One region of the Desemzia sp. FAM 23990 genome, then DNA from elsewhere that is predicted to be linked to it. Evidence: riboswitches for the same ligand, from Rfam matches in the RefSeq annotation. Region 1 holds a riboswitch; the other holds the start of a gene.

Evidence for each region. A riboswitch is a leader RNA that binds a small molecule or an ion and turns the genes downstream of it on or off. The one in region 1 is predicted to bind lysine.
Region 2: linked by a shared signal. The riboswitch ahead of ACEN4I_RS08750 (YfcC family protein) and the one ahead of ACEN4I_RS05660 (Na+/H+ antiporter NhaC family protein) in region 1 are both predicted to bind lysine.

The regions. Positions count from the first base shown of each region.
Region 1 covers NZ_JBGQQW010000010.1:29,214-33,649, forward strand. Annotated here, with positions in the region: gene ACEN4I_RS05660 (Na+/H+ antiporter NhaC family protein) at 493-2,214, opposite strand; lysine riboswitch at 2,320-2,496, opposite strand; gene ACEN4I_RS05665 (hypothetical protein) at 2,589-3,290, opposite strand; gene ACEN4I_RS05670 (DUF368 domain-containing protein) at 3,489-4,388, shown strand.
Region 2 covers NZ_JBGQQW010000020.1:8,939-13,374, forward strand. Annotated here, with positions in the region: gene ACEN4I_RS08745 (LytS/YhcK type 5TM receptor domain-containing protein) at 1-1,118, opposite strand, end outside; lysine riboswitch at 1,305-1,451, shown strand; gene ACEN4I_RS08750 (YfcC family protein) at 1,605-3,005, shown strand; gene ACEN4I_RS08755 (NUDIX hydrolase) at 3,063-3,683, opposite strand; gene thpR (RNA 2',3'-cyclic phosphodiesterase) at 3,722-4,261, opposite strand; gene ACEN4I_RS08765 (YcjF family protein) at 4,281-4,436, opposite strand, start outside.

The DNA.
Region 1 (4,436 bases):
GTAAATCCGCTTTATTCTTCAAGTGAGGCTTCTTTTGAGACTCACTTGATCACTAAATCCGCTTTATTCTTCAAGTGACGCTTCTTTTGTACCTCACTTGGTCACTAACGCCACTTTATTCTTCAAGTGACGCTTCTTTTGTACCTCACTTGATCAGTAACGCCACTTTATTCTTCAAGTGACGCTTCTTTTGTACCTCACTTGATCACTAAATCCACTTTATTCTTCAAGTGACGCTTCTTTTGTACCTCACTTGATCAGTAAATCCACTTTATTCTTCAAGTGACGCTTCTTTTGTACCTCACTTGATCAGTAAATCCACTTTATTCTTCAAGTGACGCTTCTTTTGTACCTCACTTGATGAATAAAATACACCAGTCTTATCTGCTTCGCTTTGCAATTAAAAAAGAACCCGTCACCGAGTTCTTTTCTTTCAAAAAATTGATTCAGATACTTTTCGTTTTCGAAAAGTTCACCTATTAACACTCATTTCTACTCACCCAATTGCGCCTCTGGTTCGTCTACTGATTTCCCGAAGAAATATAGGAAAGCTGCTGTAACGATCATAGACACCGGCAACACGATCCAAATCGGCAAACCTAATCCTGCTGGCAGGAAACCAAAGAGAACAGAAATGATCCCAACAACAATCGCGTACGGCAGTTGCGTTTGCACGTGGTCTAAGTGGTTTACACCCGCTCCCATAGAAGACAGAATGGTCGTATCCGAAATAGGCGAACAGTGGTCTCCAAAGATCGCTCCAGTCAATACCGCTCCTGCTGAAATTACAATAAATTCCGGGTCTCCAGAAATCCCTGCTGCTAATGGAATCGCTAACGGCATCAAGATCCCCATCGTTCCATAAGAAGTTCCTGTAGCAAATGCAATAACGGACCCCAATATGAAAATAATAGAAGGCAACAAGAACGCTGGTAAAGAATCGGATAGTAAAGATACCAAGAATCCAGCTGTTCCTAAATCAGTGATCGAAGCACTTAATGACCAAGCCAACAGCAAAATAGCTCCTGTAATGATCAGCGACTTCATTCCATTGATCCATGTATCAACAGCTTCTCCCCACGTAAAGGTTTTTTGTTTCACACCCATTGCCATAGCCACAAGACTAGCCAGTAAAGCAGCTTGGAACAACACGATGCTGGCGTCAGAAGCACCAAACGCTTCTTGGATAGCCGAAAAAGAAATGGGACTGCTTTGCATAGATTGGATCAATTCGGCGTTTTCTCCCGCCATGATTGCATTGTATCCATTAAAGTAAAATCCGATCAATGATGCTGCAATCAATGTACCTATCGGAATGATGGCATTCCAGATACTTAATTTGACACCTTCTACTGGTTCCATTTCATCCAACTCACTGGAAGAAGGACTCGGGTTGATCTCTTCTATATTCGTTGGATCAAATTTTCTCGCTCTTCTTTCTGCCTTGAGCATCGGTCCAAATTCTTTTAAAAATAGGGCTGTACAGACGACAAACAATAGCATCAAAATGTTGTAGAAGCGGTAAGGAATCGTTTCAATAAAGACACTATAGGCATTCACCGATTGTCCGATTGCTTCATAACCATCTTGGATCAAGCCAACTTCATACCCAACCCATGTAGAGATCAACGCAATTCCGGCAACTGGAGCGGCTGTGGCATCGACAATAAAGGCCAATTTTTCACGCGAGATTTTCTTTTCATCTGTTACGGGACGCATGACCGGCCCAACGATCAACGCATTGGCATAGTCGTCAAAAAAGAGAAATAATCCCAATAACCATGAAATCACTTGCGCACTGATTGGGCCTTTAGCTTTTGAAGCCAGTGCATTTGCTACCGCTCTGGTCCCGCCCATTTTAGTCATCAAAGCGATCAAACCGCCGATGACCAATACTTGCAGAATGATTCCGGCATTATAACGGTCAGCTAGTGAAGATAAAGTATACTCCACAATACTTAAAAATGACTGAACGATTGCAAACAACACATTTCCATCCACTGAATGCAGCACCATTGCTCCTGCAAAAATCCCTAAAAATAAAGATATGATGACATTTTTTGTTACGAATGCCAGCAGTATAGACACTACAGGCGGAACTAATGAAAACCAGCCAAACTGAATGGCGCCATCTGCGCCAGTCGTAAAGTCAGCTGAAAAAGTAATAAACACAAACGCTAACGCAATTATTCCAATAACTATATTTTTTTTCACTACTAAACTCCCTTTCTTTTTGAGCACAAAAAAAGCGATACCTAGAGCTCTAATCAACTCAAGGCATCACTTTTGTACATAGCATTATATACATTATTTGACCTTTTTGCTGATAGTCCTCCACAAATTTTTGTAAATTTATGACAGTGATCAGCATATTCTGCTGACCCCCAGCTTCCAATATTTGGCCATATTGCAAACTTCGGCGATTCATCCTTTCTAGTCACTTCATCGTGCCATCTCTGTGACTGTACTTTTAAAAATCGCGCCTCTATCTTTTTTTGTATTCCATGCTATATTACACAATATTTTTATGGGTTGCAACCCATGTGCGGTATTTTTTCAGTGGACTTTCTCTTTCGGTGATTCGTACATTAATTTCTTGGTGCCTTTCTCTCTTGTTTTCTAAGATTAAGAAATCCAGCAATACACACTACAAGAGCACTTAATGCGTCTACGATCAGATCCTCCATCGTATCGACCAAAGCATCACGTCCAACCAACACCGTTCTATCCGCTGTAATAAATTTCTGCATGTTGGTTCCTAAAACAGTATCTGCTAAAAATTCATAAATTTCCCAAATCGTTCCTGCCGCCAGTGCAAAACAAAAAGCAAACAAAGCGACAAAAATCGGGCTTAAATGGATGTTCACTTTTTCTGAATCGTTAAAGAAACTGACTACCACAAAACCTAAAGCTCCTAGCATCGCTCCGCTAAACATGTGAAGAATCAAGTCCCAACTGGGAACACGATAGTAAAAATCTCGTACTTCTCCTAAATAGATTGCACAAAATAAGAATACAAAGTACATAACTTCCATGATATCAGGGATGTTCACCGAAAATTTCCGTTCAATGAGTGACGGAATAAACATGACGATCACACCTACTAAACATTGCAACAATGTCAATACATAATCACTTTTTACTTTTTCGTATCCGTTGTCTGCTACGCCTGAAGGAGCTGTAAACAACATATATACAGCATAAATAACGGATAATGCCAATAATACCAACACAACTCTACCAACTATATCTTTCCACCTGGCTGATTTGTCTTCACTTTTATGATTCACTCTTATAACTCCTCCAAAATAATCTATAAAATCTTATTTTACCACACGAATAGTACCAGAACCTATCAATTTGATAAGATTTACCTTATTTTTTGACACTTAAAAAAATTTAAAGAAAACCGAAGAAAGATTGCTATCTATTTGGTATTTCCGTACAATTATGAATGTATTTATTATCACAACATAAGGAGATTAATAATGAGTTATATATGGATGGTTTTAAAAGGTATGTTAATGGGAATAGCCAACATTATTCCAGGGGTCAGCGGAGGAACTATGGCGGTTTCACTAGGGATTTACGATGACTTGATTTATTCGATTACACATTTAGTTAAGGACTGGAAGAAAAGCTTCCGCATCTTGCTTCCTTTAGGCGGGGGATTGGTTTTAGGCATTATTGGTTTTTCTTATTTAATCGAAGTCTTGCTTAGCCAATACACGTTGCCCACTGCATTAGCCTTTATTGGATTGATATTAGGTGGGATTCCGATCTTGGCAAAATCTTTTTTACTCGCTTTACGTCAAGAACAAAAGAAAGTTTCATTTTTCCACATTGCATTATTCATTGTCTTTTTTGCTCTTGTTGTCAGTCTTGCACTAGTTCAAGCAGAAGGAAATACGATGTCAACTATCACTCTTTCATTTGGATCAGTCATCACCATGTTCTTTATCGGGGTCATTGCTTCGGCTACTATGGTCGTACCAGGCGTTAGTGGATCACTGGTACTTATGGTCCTTGGTTATTATTATGGTATTCTAAATTCGGTCACCGGCTTTTTTAATGCTTTAACTTCCATGGATATGGGGCAATTATGGCATTATACAGGAATTTTGTTCCCGTTTGGCATAGGTGTTCTAGCAGGGATTTTCCTAATCAGTAAATTGATTGAGTACTTGTTTACAAATCACCCTACTTTAACTTACAGCGGAATTCTTGGATTAGTTTTAGCTTCACCATTTGCTATCCTGTATAACACCAACGCTTTAAATGATCTTCAAGGTTCAAATGCTCTGCTATTTTTAATTCTTGGATTGATTCTTGCAGTAGTTTGTTTCTTGTTGACTTATTATTTAGGAAAAACGGAAGAACCTGCATAGTCGTAAAAAAACATGACTTGAATTTTTAAAAATCCAGGTCATGTTTTT
Region 2 (4,436 bases), on a different contig from region 1:
TTGCTTTGCCATTCAACTTCTCCCAATTCGATTTGTTGGGAGAAAATATTGCCTAATCCCTCTGCCAATTGACGCTCGACAAAGGTAAGTTGTGTTTTATCTGTAAAGTACATTTTTAAGGTCCCGATGGTTTTCTGTTTGGATTTTAACGGGATCACGATTGCTGCTTCTAATGGACAGCCCATATGATTGCACCCGATCTCTTCTTGAGAATGGGCTTCACTGACCTTTCCGGTATGCAAAACTTTTTTCGACAAGTCGGTCAATATCTCAAGAGAAGGAATGTGATGGTCGCTAGCTGCTCCTACATGGGCCAAAATCCTTTCTTGATTGGTAATGCTCACAGCGTCCACTTTCATAAATTGTTGGATCGTTCGAGCAGCTTTTTCACACGATTCTTCATTCAATCCGGAACGAAAGTAAGGCATCGTTTGATTTGCCAGCTGCAGCACATCATGAGTCTGGACGGCTTTTGTCTGTTCTTCTTGGTGAAGAGTCGTTTCAATAATGGAGAGAAAAATACCTGTACCGATACTGTTCGTCAGCATCATGGGCAAAGCAATGAACCGAATCAAGCTCCACGATTCGGCGTAATCGCTTCCCAATAAGAAAATACACCCCATTTGGATCAGTTCCATCATAAATCCTAACACCAAGCCTTCATAAGCAGTTGGGTAAGTGTTCTTTTGGATGGATCGGCTACCGAAATAACCGGAAAACAATCCAATCAGTACTGAAGACAAGATATAAATGTGAACATCGCCTCCACCTTGGAAGAAGCGGACGACAGCTGAAACAAGACCGACAATAATACCGACGGATGAGCCGCCGATCAATCCAGATACACCAATCGTTAATACACGTGTATTAGCTAGAGCAGAATTTGCAGATAATTGTGTGACAAATTGATTGACGATCATTTCGTCTTGATTGATCTCCACACCCGTGTAATTAGAAATAAAAGCAAATACACTAAACATCACAATTAATTTGAGCTTCGAACTCATCCGAGAGCGATTTGTCAAAATATTTTTAAAATAAGGAATATTGATCAGCAAATAAGCCAGAATAATAATTAGACCGCCTCTTTCAAGCATGAGAATAAATAATGAAAACACCTTTCACGCCTCCTATTCATTTATTCTTAGTCTACACTAATCTTTTCAAAATAGTGAGATTTTATTCAAATAATTTTTTGCATTGAATTAAAAAATGCCCTTTTTCTTAGAATTTCCCCTAAAATATTGCAATTATAAAGTGAATCCTGTATAGTTTGTAGCGGTTAAGAAACTGAATATTATTCAATGTGATGTAGAGGCTGCGGTAATTAAGAGTAGGGTTTTCTGAAAGGAATTATCGCCGAAGTGCAGATGTACTGGGGTTACGCTAAATAAGCGTAACACTGCCTGAACAAATTGCCCAAATTTGTTTTTAGGAGAGCTCTTCATATTGCGGGCAGAAGGTATAGTATAACGGAAAAGACTATGGGCCCTTTTGCTCATAGTCTTTTTGCGTTTTTTAAGAGCTTACTCTGCTTCTGTACTCAAGGGAATACATTTTATTTAGTAGTATTTCGTTTCAAGAAATGATTAGGAGGATTTACCATGGAGAAACAAAAAAGGTCTAGAATCCCTCACACATTTGTAACGCTGATAGCTTTTACAATTGTGATGGCGATTCTAACGTATGTGTTGCCTGCAGGGCAATTTGAACGAACTGAGGTGAATGGACGGACAGTTGTTATTCCGAATTCCTATACAGTAGTGGATTCTAACCCACAAGGTTTATTTGATGTATTAAAGTCTATTCCAACGGGAATGACAGAGACAGCTGACATTATCTTTTTCTTATTTATTGTAGGTGGTGCTTTTCAACTGATTACCGATTCAGGAATGATCAGTTCGGGGATCAGCTTGCTGGTTAAAAAATTACAAGGAAAAGAAAAATGGGTCATCCCTATTTTGATTTTAGTGTTTGGTATTTTAGGATCTACAATGGGGCTTTCTGAAGAAACGATTGTATTTATTCCCATTGGAGTCGCACTTGCTTTAGCATTAGGGTACGATGCCTTAGTTGGTTTGGGGATGATTTCACTGGGAGCAGCCATTGGTTTCTTCGCTGGTTTTATGAACCCGTTTTCTGTCGGAGTCGCTCAGGAAATTGCCGAATTGCCTTTATTCTCGGGAGTCGGTTTCCGGTTAATTATTTTAGCGATCTTGTGGATCGTTACTTCTGCTTACTTGATGCGTTATGCAGAAAAAGTGAAAAAAAATCCAGAAAATAGTTTGTTGTACAACCGTAAAAAAGGCACTCATGTGACGGAAGGGACCATCAATTTCGACGACCTTCCTCCATTCACTAAGCGCCATTTAGCAACGTTGCTTGTATTTGTCGGCGGATTTGCCATCATCGGTTACGGTGTATTCCAATATGGCTGGTTTATTGTAGAGATTGGTTCAGTCTTCTTAGGAATGGGAATTTTAACGGGTTTCATCTCCAGAATGAGACCCAGTGAAATTGCGGAGTCTTTTGTTGTGGGAGCAAAAGAAATGGTCTTTGCCGGCCTAGTTGTTGGTGTTGCTCGCTCTATTTTAGTGGTCATGGAAAATGGGTTGATCATTGATACGTTAATCAATGGTTTGTCTAATGTAATCAGTTCGTTACCAGACTCATTAGCTGTTGTGGGGATGTACCTTACACAAATCGTCGTTAACTTCTTCATTCCTTCAGGCAGCGGACAAGCAGCTGCTACAATGCCAGTTATGATTCCGTTAGCTGATACTCTTGGTATCACTAGACAAACGGCTGTACTGGCCTTCCAATTCGGAGATGGCTTTATGGATTCAATCATTCCGACATCTGGTGTATTAATGGCACAATTATCGATTGCTAAAGTTTCTTATGATACTTGGTTGAAATTTATCGGTAAATTGATGGGAATCTGGCTGACTATCGGACTGATTTTCTTATTGATCGCAAACGCTATTCAATATGGTCCTTTTTAATCAACTGAAGACACAAAAAAAGTGAGGCTGCATCGTGCGCCTCACTTTTTTGTGTCTTTAGTTGTCTAGTAAATGGTGTTCTTTCACTAAACTGATCAATCGTTGTGTCAATGAAGCGGTGAACCCCCATAAGTAATGATCATCCAAATTGTAAAAAGCAATCTGATTTCGCGCATGACGGAATTTGTAGTTTTTCCCATTTGGAATACGATCATAAGGGAAATCTTTAGGGTAATTCATCATCATGTCCACCGAATAGTAATCAGGCTCATTTTTCATGAAGTACCGTAGTGGAACTGTATACACTTCAGCCACTTCTTCGTTCCAAACGATGTCTTTGATATCGATCCCTTTAATTTCTCCTATAAAAGAATGGATAATAGAATTGTTTTGGACGATAAAATCCATTTCTCCGATAACTTGGATGGATTCACCTGGGATCTGCAATTCTTCTATCGTTTCTCGTACGGCAGCCTCTTGATAGCTTTCTCCTAGTTCTACTTTACCTCCTGGAAAAGACGTATCTCCTGGTTGAGAAATATGCTGACTGCGGACCTCATATAAGATATGCGGAAATCCTTTCACCATGATGATCGGGATCAGGACAGCATATTCTCTTTTGACGTGTAATGCTTTTGGTTGATATTCTGAAAAAAAATGTTGGATGTTTTCTAACAAATGATTCTCCCCTCTTTTCTGTCTTTTCGCACCCGCACCTAGAGACCTATTTGATATCTTGCAATTGGACGATAGACCAACTGGTCATGGATACGAGTACTTTCAAATAAAGTGATGTTGTCGATCGTTACAGGAACAGCTTTCCAATTCAATTCTTGTCTCATTTGCTCAAAAGAATCAAGGAGTACGATATTCCTGCCAAATGTAACGTGAGGAGCATATGACCTCTTTTCCATCTCTAAATGGTGGTGCAAAAAATGTTGATGGAGTTTTTCGTACAATTCATTTAACTGTTGATCAGAATCAGGACCAGCCCATAAGATGGATTTATTCTTTTTGAGAAATTGACCTAGATGATCTAAGGAAAGGTCAAAAGGTTTTGAATCTCCTGCTACAGACGAAACAATTGACCTTAAGATATCGCTATGGGGTGTTTCTCCAATGAACTGCAGCGTCAAATGGAAGTTCATTAGAGAAGTGAAATGACCTTTGACAACATATGGACGAATCTGCTGCTGCAATTCGAACAACTTTTCTTTGACAGGACAACTTAATTCAATACCGATAAATATCCGCATAATGTGGGTCACCCTTCTATTATTTCTTTCGTTGCCACCATTTTTTCTTTGATTTTGGTTGAGGATCTTCGGTTTGAATGTCGGAAAGAGAATCAATGGATTTTTCTTTACCGCCTTTTTTCAGTCGTTCTTCAAATTTTTCTCGCATCAACGTTTCAATGTTCTTCAAGTCTGG